DNA from 2 places in the Lawsonibacter asaccharolyticus genome. Region 2 is predicted to be linked to the other one. Evidence: riboswitches for the same ligand, from Rfam matches in the RefSeq annotation. Region 2 holds a riboswitch; the other holds the start of a gene.
What was found. Region 2 has a riboswitch for ZMP and ZTP ahead of pflA (pyruvate formate-lyase-activating protein). Riboswitches for the same ligand answer to the same signal wherever they lie in the genome.
Positions count from the first base shown of each region.

Region 1: it holds a riboswitch for ZMP and ZTP, as region 2 does, so the genes downstream of both, L9O85_RS12105 (hypothetical protein) here and pflA (pyruvate formate-lyase-activating protein) in region 2, are expected to answer to the same signal.

Region 1 is NZ_CP091870.1:2,520,647-2,525,056, reverse strand. It holds gene L9O85_RS12120 (phosphoribosylaminoimidazolecarboxamide formyltransferase) at 1-639, opposite strand, end outside; gene L9O85_RS12115 (IMP cyclohydrolase) at 658-1,398, opposite strand; gene L9O85_RS12110 (hypothetical protein) at 1,385-1,621, opposite strand; gene L9O85_RS12105 (hypothetical protein) at 1,640-1,861, opposite strand; ZMP/ZTP riboswitch at 1,920-2,000, opposite strand; gene purN (phosphoribosylglycinamide formyltransferase) at 2,022-2,660, opposite strand; gene purM (phosphoribosylformylglycinamidine cyclo-ligase) at 2,808-3,851, opposite strand; gene L9O85_RS12090 (amidophosphoribosyltransferase) at 4,067-4,410, opposite strand, start outside.
Region 2 is NZ_CP091870.1:298,767-303,176, reverse strand. It holds gene secA (preprotein translocase subunit SecA) at 1-8, opposite strand, end outside; glycine riboswitch at 261-346, shown strand; glycine riboswitch at 347-443, shown strand; gene L9O85_RS01420 (alanine/glycine:cation symporter family protein) at 562-1,995, shown strand; ZMP/ZTP riboswitch at 2,108-2,188, shown strand; gene pflA (pyruvate formate-lyase-activating protein) at 2,259-2,996, shown strand; gene pflB (formate C-acetyltransferase) at 2,999-4,410, shown strand, end outside.

The sequences.
Region 1 (4,410 bases), 900 kb from region 2:
CTTGGCCTGCTGGGGCAGGTCTTTGTTCTCGGTGACGATGTTCTGGAGCATCTCCTCGCTGATATCCAGGCTGTTGTATCCCTGTTCGAAGGTGATGCCGAAGATATTGCGGCGCTCGATGGGGGCGGGCTCATAATTGGGGTCGATCTCAACCACATTATAGCCTCCCTTGCGCTTGGCTTTCAAGATATCCAGGGCCTCGTCGGTATAGCCCGGGGCGATGACGCCGTCGGATACCTCAGCAGCCAGGAAGCGGGCGGTATCCCCGTCGCACACATCGGACAGGGCGGCCCAGTCTCCGAAGGAGCACAGCCGGTCGGCCCCCCGGGCCCGGATATAGGCGCAGGCGATGGGGGACAGCTCTCCCTCCGGGGCAAAGTAGATGCGCCGCTCTACGTCGCTGAGGGGCAGGCCCAGGGCGGCCCCGGCGGGGGAGACGTGCTTGAAGGAGGCGGCGGCGGGCAGGCCGGTGGCCTTTTTGAGGGCCTTCACCAGCTGCCAGGAGTTCAGGGCGTCCATGAAGTTGATATACCCCGGACGGCCGTTGAGCACCTTCAGGGGCAGATCGCCCTCCTCCATGAAGATGCGGGCGGGCTTCTGGTTGGGGTTACATCCGTATTTCAGTTCCAGTTCTGTCATGATCTGCACCTCTTTTTCTCAGTTTGGGACTTTGGAGGCGGCGTGGGCCTGCTCTCCGTGCTTGTTGAGGATGACGGTCTCACGCTCCCCGGTGGCCAGGTGGATATACTGCACAAACAGGGACACCTTGTTGTCCTCATTCAGGCTGGCCCACACCTGACTGGCCAGGGTCTCAGCGTCAGGGGCGGAGACAGACACCCGGCGGGGCTCCCCCTCAAAGGAAGGGAGAGGTTCGGCATTCTCCTGGTAGGTGTGGATGAAGCGGCCCTCCCCAGCCAGGGGGGCGTCGTACTCATAGAAGTAGCGGTGGCTGCAGGCGGGGTCACCGTCGGCGGATTTCAGGATGGACAGGCAGAAGGAGCCGTCCTGGTCCACCACGCCGGAGATGCGGGGGGTATAGTTGGGGCCGTCGGGCTCATAGCACCGGGTGCGCAGGGCGTCGATGTAGCTCTTGCCCGCCAGCAGGCTGTCCCGGATGGTGTCGGTCTGGTCTCCGTTGGTGACCACCGTCACCTCCCCCACCTGGCGCACCGGGTGGTAGATGATAAGGGAGGGGTCCACCATCTTGCTCTCGTCATAGGCCCGGGTGCGGATACCGTCCCCGGTGGCCTCAAAGATGCGGTTACGGCTGTTCCCGCTGCGGCCCATGATGAAGTAGATGATGACCGCCTTCTGGCCATCGGCGGAGCGGCCCAGGACGATGCCACGGCCGGGGTAGGGGTGAGCTTGCAGGAGTTCATTTATATCAAGAATTTTCATGGGGATCCTCCTTGTTGTCCTCATTTGTGGATGATGGGGGAGACTTGTGATACCATGTGAGATAGCGGGACCCCAGGTGGATGAGCAGGGGGACCGCTCCTGCCAGCGTGAACAGCAGGCCAAAAAGACTGTAGAAATCACTGTAATCCAGGCTGCTGACGACCAGAAGCAGGGCTCCGCCCAGAAGCAGAAAGCCGGAGGCGAGAATGGTCTTGGCGGACATGAGATGCTCCTTTCTTTCTCATTTGGGGTCCTGATCTTGTGTAAATGTGTGGGTCCTGCGATACCAGGACCAAAAATCACGCCACAGGCAGAGCAGCAGCGGAATCACCCCCAGCAGGACAAAAATCAGGCTGAGCAAAGGGATGAAGTAGCTCAGCCAGCCGAGCGCAGCCGCCCAATAGGGCAGGAAGATCCCGCCCAGGAGCAGAAAGCCGGAGGCAAGGATGGTCTGGATGGACATGAGGGTGCTCCTTTCTTTCTCATACAGCGGCAAAAAGGGCGCACCGCGTTTCGGAAAACGGGTGCGCCCAGACGGTCGGCATGGTCCACAACGATGCTCCCTGTGGTCCATTCCACTTCCGTCAGTTACACCGCGTGTTTGATCTTTGTGTGGAGGCGTATTACAGGCAGTCCAAGATGCGGACCGCCCGGCCCTCCACCTTCAGCCGGTCCTGGCAGAAGAGGGAGACGGCCTGAGGCAGCAGCTTCCACTCGCACTGCTCCATGATGCGCCGCTGGAGGACCTCCGGCGTGTCGCCGGGCAGCACCTCAGCTGCCTTTTGCAGGATGATGGGGCCGGCGTCACACTCCTCCGTGACAAAGTGGACGGTGGCACCAGAGATCTTTACCCCGTATTCCAGAGCCTTCTCGTGGACATGGAGGCCATAGCAGCCCACTCCGCAGAAGGAGGGGATGAGGGAGGGGTGGATATTGATGACGGCGTTGGGGTAGGCCTGGAACAGCTCCTCCGTGAGGATGGTCATAAAGCCGGCCATGACCACCAGATCGGCCCCTACCGTCTCCCGCAGCAGGCGGGTCAGGGCGGCAGTGTAGCCGCGGCTGTCGGAGAAGTCCCGCCGGGGGAGCACATAGCCGGGGATGCCGGCGTTCTTGGCACGCTCCAGGGCGAAGGCGTCCGGAGTGGAGGAGATGACGGCGGAGATCCGGCCATTCACCAGCTCTCCCCGCCCCTGGGCGTCGATCAGGGCCTGCAGATTGGTCCCGCCGCCGGAGACCAGGACGGCGATACGTTTGGACATAGCGAACCTCCGAGTGAGTTAGGAATTAGAAAGTTAGGGATTAAGAATTTGGAATGGATGGAGTGCGCCTGGGGCGCACGGTTTGAAATCGGTCCGGCGGAGCCGGAGACACAATTCCCAACTCCTCATTTCTCATTCCTAATGTGATCAGACCAGCTCCACGCCGGCCTCGCCGGGGATGACGCGGCCGATTTGATAGGCGGTCTCACCGGCCCCCTTCAGAACGGACAGAGCCTGCTCGGCCTGCTCTGCGGGCAGGGCCAGGATCATGCCGATGCCCATATTGTAGGTGTTGTACATGTCCCGCTCCGGGATGTCCCCGGTCTTCTGGATCAGATCGAAGATGGGCAGGCGGGGGAAGGTGCTCAGGTCGATCTGGGCGGTGAGCCCCTGGGTCATCATCCGGGGCACATTCTCATAGAAACCGCCGCCGGTGATGTGACTGACGGCATGGATGTCCACCCCGGCCCTCAGCAGGGCCTTCACCGATCTTACATAGATGCGGGTGGGGGCCAGCAGGGCCTCGCCCAGGCTCTTGCCGCCCAGATCCTCACGGGGCGTCTTCAGGTCGGCGTGCTCCACGTCAAACACCTTCCGCACAAGGGAGAAGCCGTTGGAGTGGACCCCAGAGGAGGCCAGGCCGATGAGCACATCCGCCTCGCTCAGGCGTCTGCCGTCAATGATCTTTTCCTCGTCTACCAGCCCGACGGAGAAGCCGGCCAGGTCGTACTCCTCCTCGGGGTAGAAGCCGGGCATCTCTGCGGTCTCGCCACCCACCAAGGCACACTCCGCCTGGCGGCAGCCCTCGGTGATGCCGGAGACGATGTCCGCGATGCGCCCGGGGTAGTTCTTGCCGCAGGCGATGTAGTCCAGGAAGAAGAGGGGGGCAGCGCCGCCGCAGATGATATCGTTGACACACATGGCCACGCAGTCGATGCCCACGGTGTCATGCTTATCCATCAGGAAGGCCAGCTTCAGCTTGGTACCCACGCCATCGGTGCCGGACACCAGCACAGGCTTCTTCATGCCGGTCAGATCAGGGGCAAACATGCCGCCGAAGCCGCCCAGGGTGCCCATCACCCCGGGGATATAGGTGGACTCCACCATGGGCTTGATGCGCTCCACCGCCTCATATCCGGCGGTGACGTCCACCCCGGCGGCGGCGTAGGACTCCGAATGGGAGTTTTTCATCTTAAAAACCTCCAAATCACTGTGTTAAAGCCTCGCAGACTTTCCGCCGAAAGCGGAAAGGACAACAAAGAGTCCGCAGGCGAATCCATTTCGCCGCAGGACATCATGACCCCTGGCCGTGGCGGCCAGGGCCGCCTTTCCTGTGGAAAGGCGAGGGGATATCGACGGGGAAGCGACGTTGCGTCCAGGGGGGACATCGCCCCCCTGGAGGGGCCTTATTCCCTGCCGTTCCAGCAGTAGGTGCAAACCTTGTCCCGGTCCAGGCCGATGGACTCCAGCAGTCCCTCCAGGGACTGGTAGCCCAGGGAGTCGAAGCCCAGCTTCTCGCAGATGGCCTTCAGCATGCACTGGCCCCGCTCAGTATGTACGTCGGCGTACTCCTCCAGATGCTGCTGCCCCTCATCCCCCTCCAGCTCCTGGATGGTGCGGCGGGCCAGCAGGTCCATGTCGGAGTTGCCCCGGGAGAAGTTCAGATACTTGCAGCTGTGCATGATGGGGGGGCAGGCGGAGCGCATATGGACCTCCTCCGCGCCGGACTCATAGAGGAATTCCACGGTCT
Region 2 (4,410 bases):
AGACTCATTGGAAAACACCTCGGATGTTGATGTTGATCCTCGATCATTGTGGAAAAAGGGCGTCCTGATGGATCGTAGCATCTCAGTATATCATACCTTTCTCCCGGAAAAAAGGCCAAACTGTAAACTTTGTCTGCGAAAATGCCCAATATCCGGGGGAGTGCCGGGGGAAAATCCGCCGGATATGTATAAATGTACGCCAGTGGTTGACATTTGACCGCGGCTGTGTTAAGGTATTGCTCGAAAACAAAATAGGACAGACGAAGCGCGCAGGAAAACAGCTATGGCTTGCCGAAGGAGTAACACTCTCAGGTGTCCCTGCCGGGACGAGGACTGCGCGTGGATGTGACTCTGGAGAAGCTCGACGATCGGGTGCCGAAGGTGCAAGACGGAAGCGGGGACGCTTTCGCCAATCTCTCAGGCAAAAGGACAGAGACGATGAACTGCCTTGCCGCAGTCCAGGAACGGACCGCGGCGAGGGAGTTTTTCCTCGCCCTATGCGACGGACCGCGGAGCCTGCTCCCCGGTCCATTTTTTGTCCCAAAGGAGAGAGAAAACACTATGTTGGAATCCTTAGAAGCCACGCTCTATCCCATCGTTGTAAACATCAACAACTACCTGTCCAGCTACATCCTGGTCTTCCTACTCATTGCGGTGGGCCTGTGGTACTCCATCCGGACCCGCTTCGTTCAGGTGCGCTGCTTCGGCGAGGGCATGCGGAAGGTATTCGGCAACCTGACCCTGCGGGGCAAAAAGCATGCCAGCGGCATGAGCTCCTTCCAGGCCCTGGCCACCGCCATCGCCGCTCAGGTGGGCACCGGCAACATCGTGGGCTCCGCCGGAGCCATCCTCACCGGCGGACCGGGGGCCATCTTCTGGATGTGGATCATCGCCTTCTTCGGCATGGCCACCATCTACGCTGAGGCCACTCTGGCCATCAAGACCCGCAAGGTAGACCAGGAGGGCAATATTCACGGCGGACCGGTGTACTACATCACCACCGCCTTCCAGGGCGCTTTCGGCAAGTTCCTGGCTGGTTTCTTCGCCGTGGCCATCACCCTGGCCCTGGGCTTCATGGGCTGCATGGTCCAGTCCAACTCCATCGGCTCCACATTCCAGACCGCTTTCGGCGTCCCATCCTGGGTGGTGGGCATCGTGCTGGTGGTCATCTGCGCCATCATCTTCCTGGGCGGCGTACAGCGTCTGGCCTCTGTCACGGAGAAGATCGTCCCTGTCATGGCGGCCATCTTCCTGCTGGGCGGCCTGGTGGTGCTTATCGCCCGTATCCAGTACCTCCCTGCCACCATTGCCATGATCTTCCAGTACGCCTTCCAGCCACAGGCCATCATCGGCGGCGGCTTCGGCGCCGCCCTGAAGACCGCTATCAGCCAGGGCGCCAAGCGGGGCCTGTTCTCCAACGAGGCCGGCATGGGCTCCACCCCCCACGCCCACGCCCAGGCCAATGTGACCGACCCCCACGATCAGGGCGTGGTGGCCATGGTCGGCGTGTTCATCGACACCTTCGTGGTCCTCACCCTGAACGCACTGGTCATCATTTCCACCCTTTACACCGCCGACGGCCCTCTGGCTGGCGGCTACGTGGGCGGGGTGACTGAGGTTCTGGACAAGACCAACCTGGCGCAGACCGCCTTCGGCACTGTGATGGGGGCCGGGCTGGGCGCCAAGTTCGTGGCCATCTGCCTGTTTTTCTTCGCCTTCTCCACCGTGCTGGGGTGGAACCTGTTTGGTAAGATCAACGTGATCTACCTGTTTGGAAAGAAGTCCCCCAAGCTGTGCACCACTATTTATACCGTGGTCGCCCTCATCTTCATTTTCCTGGGCACCACGATGTCCAACGACCTGGTGTGGGAGCTGACCGATATGTTCAACAACCTGATGGTCATCCCCAACGCCATCGCCCTGTTTGCCCTGACCAGCGTGGTAGTCAGGGTGGCCCGGCGGGAGGACCCGGACAGCACCCCCCTGCGCCGGTGAGCCGGCGGCCGCAAGATACAGGAACTCCTTCCCCCGGCCCAGCTGATTTGTGGAAAAAGTAGAAACGGGGACCCGCCTCTTGACAGGAGGCGGGTCTCTGCTGTATTGTGGATGTGGATCATATGACTGACGGAAGTGGAGTGAAACCACAGGGAGTATGATCGTCACCATGCCGACCGTCTGGGCGCTGAAGGGGCCCGGAGGGGCGGCTTTTTTGCGCCCTTTTTTGCCCCGCCATCACAGAAAAGCAAGGAGGAAACAGGATGACGGGATATATCCACTCCATGGAGAGCATGGGGCTGGTGGACGGTCCAGGGGTGCGCGCAGTGGTCTTTCTCCAGGGCTGCCCCCTGCGGTGCCGCTACTGTCACAACCCCGACACCCAGTGCGGGGGCGGCCGGCCGGTGGAGGACGGCACGCTGGTCCGCAGGCTGCTGCGCTTCCGCAGTTACTTTGACCGCTCCGGCGGGGGCGTGACCTTCTCCGGCGGCGAGCCTCTGGCCCAGCCGGACTTTCTGCTGGCGTGCCTCAGGCGGCTGAAGGCGGAGGGTGTCCATACCTGTCTGGACACCTCGGGAGCCGGAAGGGGAATTTATGGGGAGATCCTGGCCCACACCGACCTGGTGCTCTATGATGTGAAGCACCATGAGCCGGCGGGCTACAAGGCAGTCACCGGCGGGGACATGGCCGCCACCCTGGACTTTGTAGAAGCAGTGCGCCGGGCGGGCACCCCCATGTGGGTCCGCCACGTGGTGGTCCCCGGCCTCACCGACAGCCGGGCCCACCTGGAGGGACTGCGGGCCTATGTGGACACCCTGCCCCATGTGGAGCGTGTAGAGCTGCTGCCCTTCCACAAGCTGGGGGCCCACAAGTATGAGGCTCTGGAACGGACCGACCCTCTGGCAGGTACACCCCCAATGGACCGGGATCTGTGCCGGCGGCTGGAGCGGGAATTTTTTGCTCCCTACACCACAACTGCGGAGAAAGGAAGAGCGGTATGAAGATGGAAAATCAGGCATGGAAGGGCTTTCATGGCGGCGAGTGGCAGCGCAGCATCGATGTGCGCTCCTTTATTCAGAAGAACTGGACCCCCTACGAGGGGGACGGCAGCTTTCTTACCGGCCCCACACGGCGCACCCGGGCGGTGTGGGAGCGGTGTGAGGACCTGCTGCGCCAGGAGCTGCGGAAGGGCGTGCTGGATGTGGAGACCCACATCGTCTCCGGAATCGACAGCTTTGCCCCCGGCTATATCGACCGGGAGAACGAGGTCATCGTGGGCCTTCAGACCGACGCGCCCCTCAAGCGCATCGTCAACCTGTACGGCGGAACCCGGATGGCCCGGTCCGCCCTGGAGCAGTACGGCTATCGCCTGGACCCGGAGATCGAGGACCACTTCTCCCAGTACCGCAAGACCCACAACGAGGGGGTCTTTGACGCTTACCCGGAGCGCACCCGGAAGGCCCGCCACGCCGGCCTGCTCACCGGCCTGCCGGACGCCTACGGCCGGGGGAGGATCATCGGGGACTACCGCCGGGTTGCCCTGTACGGCATCGACCGGTTGGTGGAGGAAAAAAGACGGGACCTGGACGCCCTGGACGGCCCCATGGACGAGGAGCGCATCCGCCTGCGGGAGGAGGTCTCGGAGCAGATCCGGGCCCTGGAGGAGATGAAAAAGATGGCCGCACGGTATGGGGTGGACCTGTCCCGCCCCTCCGCCACTGCCCGGGAGGCGGTGCAGGCGGTCTACCTGGCCTATCTGGCAGGGATCAAGGAGAACAACGGGGCCGCCACCTCCCTGGGCCGCACCTCCACCTTCCTGGACATCTACCTCCAGCGGGACCTGGAGGCAGGGGTCATCACCGAGGAGGAGGCCCAGGAGCTGATCGACCAGTTCATCATCAAGCTGCGGCTGGTCCGCCACCTGCGTACGCCGGAGTACAACGAGCTCTTCGGCGGGGACCCCACCTGGGTCACCGAGGCCATCGGCGGCATGTCTATTGACGGGCGCACCCTGGTGACCCGAACCTCCTTCCGCTATCTCCACACCCTGGGCAACCTGGGCAGCGCCCCGGAGCCCAACCTCACCGTGCTGTGGTCGGAGCACCTCCCCGCCCCCTTCAAGGCCTTCTGTGCCAAAATGTCCATCCTCACCGACTCCATCCAATACGAAAATGACGACGTGATGCGCCCGGTGTATGGGGATGACTACGCCATCTCCTGCTGTGTGTCCGCCATGGCGGTGGGCAAACAGATGCAGTTCTTCGGCGCCCGGTGCAACATCGCCAAATGCCTGCTGTACGCCATCAACGGCGGCGTAGACGAGCGCACCGGTGAGACGGTGGTCCCCGGCATCCGTCCCATCCTGGACGAGGTGCTCTCCTATGAAGCGGTCCGGGCCAACTATGAGCAGGTGCT